Regions from separate parts of the Antribacter sp. NEAU-D49 genome, predicted to be linked through region 1. Evidence: riboswitches for the same ligand, from Rfam matches in the RefSeq annotation. Region 1 holds a riboswitch; the other holds the start of a gene.
The links. Region 1 has a riboswitch for S-adenosylmethionine ahead of AC060K_RS01620 (aminotransferase class V-fold PLP-dependent enzyme). Riboswitches for the same ligand answer to the same signal wherever they lie in the genome.
Positions count from the first base shown of each region.

Region 1 (7,714 bases):
TCCGCCGGTCCCGAGCGCCGTGGCGACACCCCGGGGAATTCACCGGCAGCAATAAACATAGGCGCCGATCTCACCCTCCGCACGGAGGGAATGTGTTGCCTGGGCGCATCAACTGGCGCCCGGTGCGCCGTCACTCCTGGTCAAAGCAGAAGTGTTATCGGCACGGCCCGGCCCAATTGCGTGCGGTGCCAAACAATGATGGTGCTTAAGAATCCGTCATATCGACGGCCGTCAGACCGGGTCGGGCAGGCAGGCCGCGGCGTCGGCGAGGAAGCCGGCGGCCGCCGTGGCCAGCAGCCCGGCGAGCCCGCTGCCCTCGGGGACGGGACGCGGGTCGTCCACGACCACCCAGAGTCCGTCGACGACGTCGTACACCGCGCGCGGGCCCTCGGTGACCAGCGCGGCCACGGCTTCGACGAGGCGCGTGACCTCCTCGGGCGACGTGCCGACGCCGACCGAGGCGCGCACGGCCCCGGCGTCGAACCCGAGCCTGCCCAGCAGCGGGTGGGCGCAGAAGCGGCCGTCCCGGACGCCGATGCCGTGCTCGGCCGACAGGTACGCGGCGACGAGCCCCGGGTCGTACCCCGCGACCGTGAACGTCACGACGCCCACCGGGTCGACGGCGTCGGCCCACACGCGCACGACCGACACGCGGTCGAGAGCCTCGAGCCCTTCGACCAGGCGGCGGCGCAGCGCCCCCTCGTGCTGACGCACCTCCTCGGGGTCGAGGGCGGCCAGCGCCTCGCAGGCTGCCGCGAGCGCCACGGTGCCGATCACGTTCGGCGAGCCGGCCTCGTGGCGGGCCGGCCCGTCCTGCCAGAGGGTCTCGGTGGTGCGGACGCGGCGCACGGCACCGCCGCCCGCCAGGTAGGGGGTTCCGGTGTCGAGCCAGTCGCCGCGGCCGACGAGGGCGCCGGCACCGAACGGCGCGTAGGTCTTGTGGCCGGAGAACGCGACGTAGTCCACCCCCGACTCGGCGAGCGAGAAGCGGCGGTGCGGGACCAGCTGGGCGCCGTCGATCGCGATCCTGGCGCCGTTCGCGTGGGCGGCGGCGACGATCTCGGCGAGGGGCAGCGCCTCGCCGGTCACGTTGGACGCGCCCGTCACGGCGAGCAACGCGTACGGGCGCCCGACGGCGGCGGCGTCCTCCAGCTCCTCACGGAGCTCGGCCACTGTCGCGGCCACGGTGGACGCGCCAGTGAGGACGGTCGCCTCGGTGTCGCGCTGCCAGGGCAGGAGGTTGGCGTGGTGCTCGACGTCGAGGACGAGCACGCGGCCGGGGGTCCCGTCCGCGGCCGCCGGGACGCACCCGGCGAGCAGGTTGAGCGAGTCGGTGGTGTTGCGCGTGATGACCGTGAGGTCGCCCTCCCGGGCGCCGACGAACGCCCCGATGGTGCGGCGGGCCGCCTCGTAGAGCGCTGTGGACACCTGTGACAGGTAGCCGGCCCCGCGGTGCACGCTCGCGTACAGCGGGAGCACCTCGGCGACCCGGTCGGCCACCGCACGGAGGGCGGGGGCGGACGCGGCGACGTCCAGGTTGGCGTAGGTCACCTGGGAGCCGTCGACGAGGGGGACGAGGGTGTCGCTGCCGACCACCGGCAGGAGGGGTCCGGTGAGCTGGGCACGGTCGGGCACGGCTGCCTCCGTCACGGCGCTGTGGGTGGTGTCGCGGTACTGGGTCAGAGTGGGCATGACTCCTCCTCGGTGAATCCGGGGGAGGCGTGCTCCCCGCGCTTGCCGCGCGCCTCGTGGCGTGCGACCAGGTCGTCACCCGGGGCACCCCACCGCGGTAGGAGGGTTGCCGGCCAGCGAGCCGGGGCTTCGCGCTGGCGCTCATGACCTGGCGTCATCCTGACCTCCGGCCGGAGACCCTGTCAACGATTCTGGACAGCCGTCTCAGCATCCGGGCGACGCGCGCTCCGGGGCACAGCCGAAGAATGAGACGCCGTCCCAGGGGCTGGACCTCGTGTCGTACGATCGCTGGCGACCATCCCGAGCGGCCGAGTGACGTGGCACGTCGACGCCGCAGCAACCCGCGGGCAGGTCGGGACGGAACGCTCCGGACCGGCGTGCCCGGTGCAGGGTGCTACCGCCACGACCGATGGAGGAGTACCGATGAGCATCCAGGCCCGACCGGCCGACGGCTACGCCGGCGACATCACCCCGCAGCAGGCCTGGGACCTGCTCGCCGGCGACCCGGGCGCCACGCTCGTGGACGTCCGCACCGAGGCCGAGTGGCGCGCGATCGGTGTGCCCGACGCGTCCTCCCTCGGCAAGCGCACTGTGTTCGCCCAGTGGGTGACCGCCGACGGCCGCCCCAACCCTGCCTTCCTCGCCGAGCTCCGCGACGCGGGCGTCACCGACGGCCCGGTGGTCTTCCTGTGCCGTTCCGGCCAGCGCTCGATCGGCGCCGCTCGGCTGGCGACGGCGACCGGCATCGGCCCGTCGTACAACGTGCTCGAGGGCTTCGAGGGCGCGCCCGGACCGGGCGGCGTCCGCGACCGCGAGGGATGGAAGGTCGCCGGCCTGCCCTGGCTGCCCACGCTCGACGCCGAGGCCCAGCAGTGAGCGTCACCGGCGCCGCGGCGCCCGGCGAGGTCCCCGGCGGCTCGGGCCGCAAGCCGCTGCCCCGCGGCGTCCGGCCGGCGACGCTCGCTGTCCGCGGCGGGCACGCACGCACCGAGTACCAGGAGACGGGTGAGGCGCTGTTCCTCACCCAGGGCTACACCTACGACCGGGCGTCCGACGCCGAGGCGGCGTTCTCGGGCGACCTCGACCGGTTCGTCTACTCGCGCTACGGCAACCCGACGGTGCACACCTTCGAGGAGCGTCTCCGCCTGCTGGAGGGCGCCGAGGCCTGCTACGCGACCGCGACCGGGATGTCGGCGGTCTTCACCTCGCTCGCCGCGCTCGTGCAGAGCGGCTCGCGGATCGTCGCGGCGCGAGCGCTGTTCGGGTCGTCGGTGGTCATCTTCGACGAGATCTTCGCCAAGTGGGGCGTGCGCACCGACTACGTGGACGGCCACGTGCTGTCCCAGTGGGAGGAGGCCCTGTCCACGCCCGCCGACGTGGTCTTCTTCGAGACGCCGTCCAACCCCATGCAGGACATCGTGGACGTGCGCGCCGTCGTCGCCCTGTCGAAGGCTGCGGGCGCCACCGTGGTGCTCGACAACGTCTTCGCCACCCCGCTGCTCCAGCACCCGCTGGAACTCGGCGCCGACGTGGTGGTCTACTCCGCGACCAAGCACATCGACGGGCAGGGCCGGGTGCTCGGCGGTGCGATCCTCGGGACGGACGAGTACATCAACGGGCCCGTCCAGACCTTCATCCGCAACACGGGACCGTCGCTGTCACCGTTCAATGCATGGACCCTGCTCAAGGGCCTGGAGACGCTCCCCGTGCGGGTGGCCGCGCAGACCGCGAGTGCGCTCCAGGTGGCCACAGCCCTCGAGGCGCTGCCCGGGGTCGGTGCCGTGCGGTACCCGTTCCTGGACTCCCACCCGCAGGCCGAGCTCGCCCGGGCGCAGATGACCGGCGGCGGGACCGTCGTGACGTTCGACCTCGCGGTGCCCGACGGCGCCGACGCCGAGGCGGCCAAGAAGCGCACCTTCGCGTTCCTGGACGCCCTGCAGATCATCGACATCTCGAACAACCTCGGTGACGCGAAGTCGCTGGTCACTCACCCGGCGACCACGACGCACCGCAAGCTCGGCGCGCCGGGACGGGCTGCCGTGGGCATCGCGGAGACGACGGTGCGGCTCTCTGTGGGCCTGGAGGACCCGGCGGACCTGGTGGAAGACCTGGAGCAGGCGCTCAGGGCCTGAGGCCCCAGCCCACCGGGAGCTCACCGGCGGCAGGGTCGGCGGCGAGCGGCCACGCGACCGGCAAGGTCCCCGTGAACGGGGCCGCGCCGAACAACGTGTCCGCCACGCCGCCACCCTCCGTACCGGGGAGCCAGGCCGCCACCACGGCGTCGGCCACCTGGAGGTCGACGGCCTGCGGCCGGCCTGAGACCACGACGACGACGCAGGTGGGCACGGCGCCACAGACCCGCTGCACGACGTCGGCGTCGCCCGGCTGGAGCGCCAGCGACTTGGCCTCGCGGAACACGCCCGCGTCGGACTGGTCCCAGGCCCACGAGGGTCCGCCCACGTCGCCGTACGCCCCCGCGTAGGGCGTCTCGCCCACCACCACGACCCCGACGTCGTGACCGGCGGGCGGCACGGAGCCGTCAGCGCTGAACGTCGCGTCCGGGTCCAGCTCACGGATGCCGTCCAGGATCGTGGAGCCCTGTGTGGGCTCCCCGGACGAGCCCTGCCAGGTGACGGTCCACCCGCCCGCCTGGTTGCCCAGGTCGTCTGCGGAGCGTCCTGCGACGTACACCCGGCTGCCGGCGTCGAGGGGGAGCGCGCCGTCCCGGTCCTGGAGGAGCACCTGGGACGCCGCGACCGCCTGCCGGGCCTGGGCACGGTGGTCGGCCGACCCGACCTCGGCGAGGCGCGAGCGGTCCACGAACGGCGCCTCGAACAGGCCGAGGCCCAGCTTCGCGGTGAGCACCCTCGCCACCGCCTCGTCGAGACGGGCCTGCGGCACCTCGCCCGACCGGACCGCCGCGAGCAGCGCGGTCCGCCCGCCGGCGTGCCGCTCCGGGTCCTCGCCCGCGAGCGCCAGCGCGTCGCCGAGCCCGGCGGTCACGGGGTCGCTCCCCGCTGCGGCGAGCCGGGCCGCACGCGCCGGGTCGGCACCGAACCGTGTGTACGCGTCGCCGGAACGGACGTCCGCGAGCGGCTCGGCGGGCGGGGCCTGGACCCAGGTGACCCCGGTGGCGCGAGCCTCCTCACGGACCAGCTGTGCCAGGCCGCCCACGAGAGCAGGGTCGTCGGTGGCGGCGAGGCCGAGCCGGTGCGGCACCAGCGTGGCGCCCGGCAGGCTGTCGTGACCGTGGACGCCGTCGATGCCGACCAGGAGCGGCACCTGCAGCCGGGTGGCCAGGGCCCTCGCCTGGAGCCCGTCGGCCATGTCGGCCCAGGCCTCGACGGTGTTGCGGGCAGGCGCGGAGCCGGGGCTCGCGACGACCACGCCGATCTCCAGCTCGGTGATCGCCTCCGGCCGGCTCGTCGCGTTGCTCCGCTCGACGCGGACGAGCTGGCCCACCTTCTCCTCGAGGGTCATCCGGGAGAGCAGGTCGGCGACCCGCCGGTCGGCCGGCAGGGCGGGGTCGAGGTAGGGCAGCCCGTGGGCGCCGATGACCACGATCGGGGTGGTCCCGATCCGGGCTCCCACGGCCGAGAGGGTGAGGGGCACGGTCTCGGCGGTCTCCTGCTCCGGCGTGGCGCGCGTGCTCACCACCACCGTCTGCTCGGCGCCCGACGGGGAACCGGCCGGGAACGTCACCGTCCCGCGCGCGATCTCGTAGTCCGCGTCGGGGGCAGCTGTGCCGTGCCCCGTGGCCCAGGTGACCGTGACGGGACGGGCAAGACCCGCGCCGTCGGACACGTGGAGGCGGAGCGTCACGTGGGCCGGCGACCCGTCGTCGGTGAGCACCACCGGGTTGACCGCACCGACCACCACCTCCGTGCCGTGCGCGGCGGGCCGAGGGGCCTGGGCCGACGACGGCTCGGCCGCCCCGACGGAGGCCGAGGCGGGCGACGCCGTCGCGGCGAGCAGGGGCGCGACGCTGCAGGCCGCAGCCAGCGCGACCCACCGGGCGCGCCTGCTCTTCCCTGGTCCGGGTGACGGCTGACGGCGCCGTCGATCACCAAATGTGTCGGACATCTGCGGATTTCCCCTCACCGCTGGTGGGATCCTGCCGCATCGATCACACACCGGGTGCGGCGGCTGCACAACCCCTGGCGCCCAGCCGCCCTTCCCGGCTCGGCTGACCTGGCTCGTACAGTGGGCGCCATGTCGCCCGTCGTCTCCGTGCTCCGCGCGGACAACCCCGGCCCGATGACCCTCGACGGCACGCGGTCCTACGTGCTGCGCGCGCCCGGTTCCACCGGTGCCGTCGTGGTGGACCCCGGGCCCGACGACGCCGCGCACCTCGACCGCCTGACGGGCGCCGGACCGGTCGAGCTGGTCCTCGTCACGCACCGGCACGCCGACCACACGGCAGGGTCGCCCGGCCTCGCCGCCCGGACCGGCGCGCCTGTCCGGGCCGCCGACCCGGCGCACTGCTACGGCGGCGCGCCCCTCGCGGACGGCGAGACCGTCGAGGCAGCGGGCCTGCGCATCGACGTCGTTGCCACCCCGGGCCACACCGCCGACTCCGTGTGCCTGGTCGTGAGCGCTCCGGGCACGGCACCCGTGGTGCTCACCGGCGACACGGTGCTGGGGCGGGGAACCACCGTGATCGCCGAGCCGGACGGTTCCCTCCGGCAGTACCTCGCGAGCCTCGACCGGCTGGAGCACCTCGCGGACGAGCTCGCGGCCCGGGCGACGGCGTCGGCCACGCTGGCATTCCCCGGCCACGGGGAGCCGCTGCCCGACCTCGCTGCCGCCGTCCGCGCCTACCGCTCCCACCGGCTGGAGCGCCTGGACCAGGTCCGGTCAGCGCTCCGGACGCTCGCCCTGCCCGACGACGGCGGTGCGCACCTCACCCCCGACGTCACCGACGCCGTAGTCGGGCTGGTCTACGCCGACGTGGATCCCTCGGTGCTGCCGGCGGCCCGCCAGACGGTCCGCGCCCAGCTGCAGTACCTGTCGGAGGCTTGAAGCGTCGCGGGCGTTGCAAGGCCATGTGCAGTGTGGGTGGCCGGTGGCATCATCCGTCGGCATGGACGACACCCTGGTGCTACCCCCGTTCGACGTGACCCGGGCGGCGATCGACCAGATCGAGGCCCTTGGCGGGGCGGTACGTCTGACGGTGGAGGACGGCGGATGCTGCGGTCTCACCTACTACTTCGACGACGTCCCCGGCAGTGATGGGGACGAGCGCTTCGGCTGCCCGGGCGCCGAGCTGTTCGTCTCGGCGCCCGCGGTCAAGGTACTGCGAGGTGCCCGGCTCGACTGGTCGGGGCGGATCAAGCCGCCCCGGTTCCGCGTCCTCGCGAACCCGAACACCCCGCTGCGGTGCCCGTGCAACCGGTCGTTCGGGAAGGAATGGCCAGGGCGCGGTCAGCCTGGCTGCCGGGCCGCGGCGCGGATGCCCTGGGACGAGTGAACGCTCCCGCCGACGGAGCGACCTCGGCGCCGCGAGATCGACAGAGCACCAGTGGCCGAGGCCGTCGGAGTGACATGGTGCGTTCCGGGTCGGTCACCCTGCGTGACGTTGTGTACGCAGAGTGACACTCCCAGGGGAGAACAGGTTTACCCGGGAGCCTTCCGAGGAGGCGGTCGGGTCAGCGGTCGAGCGCCTTGCCCAGGAACAAGCCGAAGGGGTCGTCCTCGGGGCCGTGGGGCGGGAAGGGCAGCACCGGCCGGAACCCGATGGCGGTGTACAGGCGCAGAGCCTCGGGCTGGCGGATCCCGGTTTGGAGCAGGAGCTCGCCGGCCCCGAGGCCGAGCGCCGCATCCTCCAGCGCCGCGAGGAGCGCACGGCCCACGCCGGTCCGGCGGGCGTGCTCGCGGACGAAGACCGTCCTCACCTCGTACGCCGACCCGGTGAGCGCAGGCCGCAGCGACCCGCAGCCCACCGCCTCCCCTTCGCGGTACGCCACGAGAGTCAGCATCACTCGCTCGCCCATCCCGGGGTCGATCCCCTCGAAACCGCCGC
Region 1 covers NZ_JBXTSN010000001.1:351,791-359,504, reverse strand. The annotation lists gene AC060K_RS01625 (mechanosensitive ion channel) at 1-43, opposite strand, end outside; gene AC060K_RS01620 (aminotransferase class V-fold PLP-dependent enzyme) at 232-1,692, opposite strand; SAM riboswitch class IV at 1,726-1,841, opposite strand; gene AC060K_RS01615 (rhodanese-like domain-containing protein) at 2,116-2,568, shown strand; gene AC060K_RS01610 (O-succinylhomoserine sulfhydrylase) at 2,565-3,824, shown strand; gene AC060K_RS01605 (glycoside hydrolase family 3 C-terminal domain-containing protein) at 3,814-5,775, opposite strand; gene AC060K_RS01600 (MBL fold metallo-hydrolase) at 5,905-6,714, shown strand; gene AC060K_RS01595 (HesB/IscA family protein) at 6,776-7,162, shown strand; gene AC060K_RS01590 (GNAT family N-acetyltransferase) at 7,341-7,714, opposite strand, start outside.

Region 2 (7,714 bases), on a different contig from region 1:
CGCCGCGACCGCGACCCAGTAGGCGACCGGCAACCAGATCCGCTCGACCTCGCCCCGCTCGAACCCGATGAGGGCTCCGGCGACGGCGGCCCCGGCGGCGACCAGGACGATCCACCGGGCCGGGACGGGGAGGCTGCGCAGGCGAGTGAGCCCGGCGACCCCGGCCGGCCCGACGAGCGCGCCGAGCACGACGAGGTCGACCAGCAGGAAGTACAGGTACGGGCGGCCCGTGCCCGCGCCCGCCGCCCAGGCCACCTGGGTGGCGGCGATGCCGTCCCACAGCCAGAACCCGGCGAGGCCGCTCGCCACCAGCCCGCCGACGACCAGGAGCCCGGCCACGACGGTGGGCCACACGCGACGGGTGACGATCGGCACCACGAGGGCGAGCGCCCCCATGTGCAGCAGGCCGTAGGAGAGGAACGGGCAGGCGCCGAGCAGCAGCCCCGCTCCGACGGCGGCGGCGAGCCGAACCCCCGCACGAGGCGGTGCCGCAGGACCAGGGGGCGGTGCGCCGCCGTCGGGCAGCGGGGTCGAGGCCGGCGATGTCGACGCCACCGCCAGGAGCGCGACGCCCCAGGCCAGGACGCCGGCGAAGAAGGCGTCGGCGGAGGTGGCCACCCACAGCGCCGCGGGCGCGAGCACCAGGGCGGGCGCGGCGCGGCGGGCGACGTCCTCCGTGCCGCACAGCCGGCGGACGGTGATCAGCACGGCCGGAACCACCGACGCCCCCGCGAGGACGAACAAGGCAGTGGCCCAGCCGGGGCCGCCGAGCCCGGCCCGGTCGAGGCCCGCGAGCAGCAGGACGAGGCCCGGGGGATGGCCCTTGACGTGGATCGGATAGGCGAGGAGCTGGTCGGTGAACCCGGACCAGAAGGCCAGAGGGTCGGCGGCGGCGAGGGGGACGGCCGGCAGGTACTCGTGCCGGCCGGCCGTGGGCGCCACAAGGTCGGACCAACGCACCGAGGCGCCGAGAGCCGTGGCCCAGGCGGTGGTGGCGGCCCAGGCCCCGAGGAGGAGCCCACGCCAGGAGAGGCGGGCCGCCACCCGCGGACCGAACCGGACCACCGCGGCGAGCATCCCGACGGCCACGGCGGTGCCCAGCCCCACGCCGAACGACCAGTGCCCCACGAACGGCTCGGCTCCCGTGAGCAGCACAGCGTCCCCGCGCACGCGGAGCAGCACCGCCCACCCTGCGAGCACCGGGACGGCAACGATCCACACCACGACGGCCCGGACCTCTGCGCTCATACGTCCACAGTGCCAGCAGGCCAGGCCGCCGAGGCGGGCAGCGGACCTGACGGAACCCTGACGGCGACGTGTCCGCCACGTGGACCACCCCTGGCTCACAGAACGGTCGCCGGTATTCTGGGGACAACCATCCAGAGCGGTCGAGAGTCCTGGCTCGTCGACACCGCAGCAACCCGCCGACGGAAGCCTCCCGAGGACAAAGGTGCTAACGCCAGGTCCGATGGAGAGACTCATGGTCACAGAGGCATTCGCACACCCGTCACCCGGCCGGCGCCCCACGGTGTCGTTCGAGCTCATGCCGCCGCGCCGGCCCGAGGCCGCCCCGAACTTCTGGGAGACCGCCCGGCAGCTCGTCGCCGCCCGCCCCGACTTCGTGTCCGTCACCTACGGTGCGGCCGGGGGTGACCGGCAGACGGCGCGGCAGGTGGTGTCGACGCTCCTGGCAGGAACCCCGGTGCTGCCGGTCGCCCACCTCACCTGCGTGGGGGCGTCCCGCGAGGACGTCTCCGAGGTGATCGACGACTTCCTCGAGGCGGGCGTGCGGTCCTTCCTGGCGCTGCGGGGCGACCCGCCGCGCGACCAGCCCGACTGGCGCCCCCCGGCCGACGGCGTGCACTCCAGCATCGAGCTGGTGCGCCTGCTGCGTGAGGTGGAGGCGGCGCGCTGCGCGGCCGACCCGGGCACGGCCCTCCGCGGCGCCGCCCGGCCGCTGACCGTGGCGGTCGCGACGTTCACCGACGGGAACGCCGGAGCGGGCACCACCCGGGCGCAAGAGGTGGAACGGCTCCTCGAGAAGCAGGAGGCGGGGGCGAGCTTCGCCATCACCCAGCTGTTCTACGAGGCGGCGTCGTACGCGGAGTTCGTCGCGGACGCCCGGGCGGCCGGCGTCACGCTGCCCATCCTGGCGGGCATCCTGCCCACTACCGAGCCGCGGCGGCTGCGCCGGGTCGCCGAGCTCACCGGCGTGGCGGCTCCGGCGGCTCTCCTGCGCGAGCTGGACGCCCTGGACGATCCGGAGGCACAGCACGCGTACGGCATCGAGCGGTCGGTGCGGCTTGCTCAGCAGGTGCTCGAGGCGGGCGCGCCGGGGCTCCACGTGTACACGTTCAACAAGCACCGGCCGGCGCTCGACCTGCTCGCCGGGGTGGGGCTGCTGGCCCGCGCGGCTGCCTGACTCCGGGGCCGGACCATCCTCTAGCCAGCGGTTTCTCCGCCGCTCCGCTGTTCGCTCAGAGCGAACACGACACCTCTTGGCACTCACCGGGTGGGAGTGCTAATTCTGGTTCCGTAGCCGGGCGGCGGGGACGCAGCCCCGCCGCCGATTCGCGACGGTCCCGGACGGGCCGGGACCGAGTCGTCGTAGGAGGTGATGTGCGATGGCTACGCGGTGGGACCCGTTCCAGGAGATGGACCGGTTGTTCAACTCCTTGGCCACGACCACACGTGACTCGGCAGCGATGCCGATGGACCTGTTCCGCACCGGCGACCACTACGTTCTCGCCCTCGATCTTCCGGGGGTGGACCCGGGCACCATCGACGTGTCCGTCGAGGACCGCACCCTGACGGTGCGCGCCGAGCGGACCGCCCGCTCGGGCGACGACGTGCAGTGGCTGGTGCGGGAGCGCCCGGCCGGCACCTACGCCCGCCAGCTGACGGTGGGCCGTGGTCTGGCTCTCGACAAGATCTCGGCGTCCTACGCCGACGGTGTGCTGTCGCTGACGATCCCCGTGAGCGAGGAGGCCAAGCCCCGCAAGGTGGAGGTCTCCCACTCGGGCATGGCGACCCCGATCGAGCAGAGCAGCGGACAGCAGACCATCGAGGCCTGACCCGTCGGAGCCCCGGGTCAGGACCCGAGCACCTCGGGTCCACGGAACGGCCGGCCCGCCCGAGCGGCGGGCCGGCCGTTCCGCGTCCCGGGATGTCCTCCTTGTGACATCTTGAGAAATTCTTTTCGCAGGCATGGTCAGAACGTGGGTGAAAGTGGTACCTCTTCGGAGCACCATCTCCCGTCCACACGACCACCGGAGGCCTGTGTGTCCACCCGCCCCACGCACGACCACGACCACGACCACGAGCACGACCACGCCCTGAACCGCCGGGATCTGCTGCGCGGTGCCGTCGTGCTCGGCATCGGCTCGTCCACCGGCTTGATCTCCGCCGCTGTCGGCGCTGGTGCGGCCGCCGCCGACGAGGCAGTCGGCGCGGCTGCCACCCAGGCCGCCGGCCCGTCCGTCTGGCCCGCTCCCGACCCGTCCACCCAGGCCGCTCTCGACGCGACCGCTGCCGCTCCGGGCGTCCTGGTCGCCGCCCCGACCATCGCGAGCTGTGCCACCTGGGGCGCCGCCGCCCCGCGCGGCACCATCTCGACGGTCAGCACGGACCCCGACAAGATCCTGATCCACCACACGGCGTCCGGGAACGTCACCGACTACTCGCAGGCCGCGGGCTACCAGATCGCCCGCGACATCCAGCAGTGGCACTTCGCCAACGGCTGGGTCGACAGCGGCCAGCACCTCACGGTGAGCCGCGGCGGCTACGTCATGGAGGGGCGCCGGGGGTCGCTGTCCCGGCTCCAGACCAGCAACGGGATGGTCGTCGGCGCGCACGCCCCGGGCCAGAACGACAAGGCCATCGGCATCGAGAACCAGGGCACGTACACGAACGCGACGCCGCCCGCCGCGCTCTGGAACCGTCTGGTCCAGCTCTGCGCCTACATCTGCCAGCAGTACAGCATCGCGCCGTCGCGGATCTACGGCCACCGCGACTTCACCGCGACGGAGTGCCCGGGCGAGGCGTTCTACGCCCTGCTCCCGCAGCTCCGCACCGAGGTGGCCGCCGCCCTCGCCGGGACTGCCTGGTCCGTGATCGTGGACAACACCTCGGCCGGGTTCGCCGCCGGGGCGAGCTGGCTCACGTCCACGTACTCCGGCGAGCGGTACGGCGCCAGCTACCGGTACGCGACGCCCGCCGAGGTGAGCGACCTCGCCACCTACACCGCCACGATCCCGGCCGCGGGGCGCTACCGCGTGGAGGCCTGGTTCCCCGGCATCGCGGGCTACAACGCCTCGACGCCGTTCGTGATCAGCACGGGCAGCGAGACCACCACCGTCCGCGTCGACCAGTCCACGGGCGGCGGCGCCTGGCTCTCGCTGGGCACCTACGCCATGACGGCGGGAACCCGGCAGGTGGTGTCGGTCAGCCGCTGGACGTCGGGCACCGACTACGTGATCGCCGACGCCGTCCGCATCACCCGGGTCTGAACGCACCTCCCGGGTCCCCCGCCCCGAGTTGTCAGAAGCTCTCCGGCGTATGTGCCGGGGGGGGTGGGGCCAAAACGGCGGGGCGGGGGGGGGGGGGGGGGGGGGGGCGCTACTTCAGCGAGCCCGCCGTGAGCCCGCCCACCAGGCGTTTCTCGATGGCGAGGAACAGCAGCACCACGGGCACGATCGCCACCACCGACACCCCGAACACGTAGTGCCACGACGTCTCGTACTGGCCCACGAACTTGGTGAGCGCCACCGACAGCGGCTGGTTCCCCGCCGTGGACAGCACCACGAGCGACGCCGCGAACTCGTTCCACGACGCCACGAACGTGAACACGATCGCCGTCACGACGCCCGGCCACACGAGCGGCAGGTTGATCCGCGCCAGCACGGTGAACGTCCCGGCGCCGTCGAGCTGGGCCGCCTCGTCGACCTCCTTGGGGATGCCCGCGAAGAAGCTGTGCATGATCCACACGGCGAACGACAGGTTGAACGCGGCGTTCACCAGGATCATCGCCGCCCAGGTGTCGAGCAGCCCCACGGCGAGGAACTCCCGGAACAGGCCCGACGTGAGCACCGCCGGCTGCATCATCTGCGTGACGATGACGAGGAACAGGAAGACGTACCGGCCCGGGAAGCGGAACCGCGCCGTGTAGTACGCGGCCGGAAGCGCCACCGCCAGCACCAGCAGCGTGGCGCACACCGAGATCACCAGGGTGGAGACCAGGTTCTGCACCAGCGGCGTCTCGGGCGTGGACCACATGGTCACGTAGTTCTCCCAGTGCCACTCCACCGGGAAGTAGGTGGGGTCCACGGACCGGATCTGCGCCTTCGTCTTCACCGAGCCGAAGAACATGATCAGGTACGGCAGCAGGAACACCACGAGCACCGCGAGCCCGGCCGTCGTGCGCAGCACGACGGAGGCCAGCGGCACCTGGTCCGTGGTGTAGCGCCGCCGGCGCACGGTCCGCACGGGAGCGGTGCCCGACGGCGGCCTGGCCGCCTCGGTCATGACGGCCACCTAGACCTCCTCGAGCGGGCGGACGACCCGCAGATAGACCGCGACGATGGCTACCACCAGCACGAAGGCCACCACGGACAGCGCGCTGGCGAGGTCGATCCGGTGCTGGTTCTGCATGTACTTGAAGATCATCGTCATCACGGTGTCGGCGTCGTAGCCCGGGATGGACCCGGTCATGACCCGGAGGATCGGCAGCGAGTTGAAGACGTTGATGATGTTGATGAGCACGGCGACCGCCAGCGCGCTGCGGAGCTGGGGCAGGATCACGCCGAAGTAGGCCCGCACGGGCCCGGCGCCGTCGATGCGCGCGGCCTCGACCGTCTCCCCGGGCACCGTCTGCAGCCCGGCGAGGATCGTGTAGGTGGTGAAGGGCAGCGAGACGAAGACCGCCACCGCGATGGCCCATGCGAACGCCGTGCCGGGGTTGCGCGTCCAGCCGAAGCCCTCCGGCCGGTCGATCAGCCCGATGTCGACGAGGAACGCGTTGATGATGCCGAAGTAGGGCTCGAGGCCGTAGTGCACCACGAGGGTGGTCATCACGACGCTGGCCGCCCACGGCACCACCACCGCCATGCGGACGAGCCGCCTGCCGGGGAACGCCTTGTCGAGAAGCTGCGCGAGAGCGAGCGAGATCACGACCGTCAGCCCCACCACCACCACGACCCACACCAGCGTGCGCCCGACGATGGGCCAGAAGTAGGGGAATGCGAAGACCTCCGCGTAGTTCGCGAGGCCGACCCCGCCCCGGTCGACGCCGCTCTGGCTGATGTCCCGGGTGCTGTTCCCGATCATGAGACCGATCGGGAACAGCACCACGAGGACGATCAGGGCCAGGGCGGGTCCGATCCAGGGCAGAGCCCGGAGGAACGCCCTCATGGCCGTCAGCCCGCGTCGACCTGGGCCTGGATCTCCGCCAGCACGTCGGCGGCGGGCTTGCCGGTGGCGAGCTGGCCGAAGAGCGCCTTGAACGCGGAGTCCGCGGCGGACCACTTCGGGTTGGCGTTCGGGTAGAACTGGGCGTCGGGCAGCACCGCCAGGAACGGGGCGAGCGCCTCCTCGTCGGCGAGCGCATCAGCACCCGTCTTCGTGGTGGGCAGGAAGCCTTCGGCCTGGACCCACGGCACGTACACGTCGGCCGCGTAGAAGTAGTCGAAGAACGCGGTGACGGCCTCCTGCTTGTCCCCGTCGTTCTGGAACGCCATGAGGTGGTCGGCCACGCCCAGCGTGAACGGGCTGCCGTCCTTCGTGGGGATCGGGTGGACCGAGTACTCGAGCGCGGGGTTGTTCTCGGCGATCTGCCCCACGGTCGGCGGGAGGCCCACCTGCATGCCGATCTTGCCCTGGACGAAGATGTCGAGCAGCGGCGTGCGGTCGGTGGAGCCGGCGTCGGCCTGCGTGGCGCCCTCCGCGACCATCCGCTGGACGAACTCGGCGGCCGCGAGGTTCTCCGGGGTGTCGATGGTGATCTCGTCGGCGTCGCCGAAGGTGCCGCCGCCGCCCCACAGCCACACCGCCGCCTCCGCCTGGGCCTCCTCCGACCCGAGCGGCATGCCGTACCCGGCCACGCCGCCGCCGAGGGCGGAGACCTTCTTCGCGGACTCGAGCAGCTCCTCCCAGGTGGTCGGCACCTGTGCGCCGGCCTGCGCCAGGAGGGCGTCGTTGACGAAGAGCGCCCGGGCCGACGCGATGAACGGCAGCCCGTAGGTCACGCCGTCCACCTGCGCGTTGGCCAGGAAGCTGTCCTGGAAGTCGGCGTAGGTCTCGTCCGAGGTGACGTCCTCGACCGGGTACAGCAGCTCGTCGGCCGCGAAGCCGGCGAACGGTCCGCCGTTGTAGATGTCGGGAGCCTGACCGCCCTGGATCTTGGTGGCGATGACGCTCTCGAGGTTGTCCCACGACTCCACCTGGAGGTTGACAGTGATGTCCGGGTTCTCGGCCTCGAACCCGGCGATCACGTCTTCCCAGAGGCCCTGCGTCGCGTCGGAGTAGCTGGGGACGAGCAGGTCGAGGGTGGCCCCTCCGTCACCGCCCCCGTCGTCGGTGCCGCCGCCGAAACCGCAAGCGGTGAGTCCTGTCGTGGTGACCAGCGTGATCGCGATGATCGCGCCGGCTCGCCTGGTGTGCCGCACGTGTGCCCCTTGTCGCCGGTCCTGACGAATTTGCGCCCGATCCGTACTTTCCT
Region 2 covers NZ_JBXTSN010000005.1:60,026-67,739, forward strand. The annotation lists gene AC060K_RS06110 (hypothetical protein) at 1-1,248, opposite strand, end outside; SAM riboswitch class I at 1,373-1,475, shown strand; gene AC060K_RS06115 (methylenetetrahydrofolate reductase) at 1,481-2,422, shown strand; gene AC060K_RS06120 (Hsp20/alpha crystallin family protein) at 2,625-3,074, shown strand; gene AC060K_RS06125 (golvesin C-terminal-like domain-containing protein) at 3,282-4,508, shown strand; gene AC060K_RS06130 (carbohydrate ABC transporter permease) at 4,618-5,523, opposite strand; gene AC060K_RS06135 (carbohydrate ABC transporter permease) at 5,533-6,408, opposite strand; gene AC060K_RS06140 (extracellular solute-binding protein) at 6,414-7,661, opposite strand.
Region 2: another riboswitch for S-adenosylmethionine. It lies ahead of AC060K_RS06115 (methylenetetrahydrofolate reductase); the one in region 1 lies ahead of AC060K_RS01620 (aminotransferase class V-fold PLP-dependent enzyme).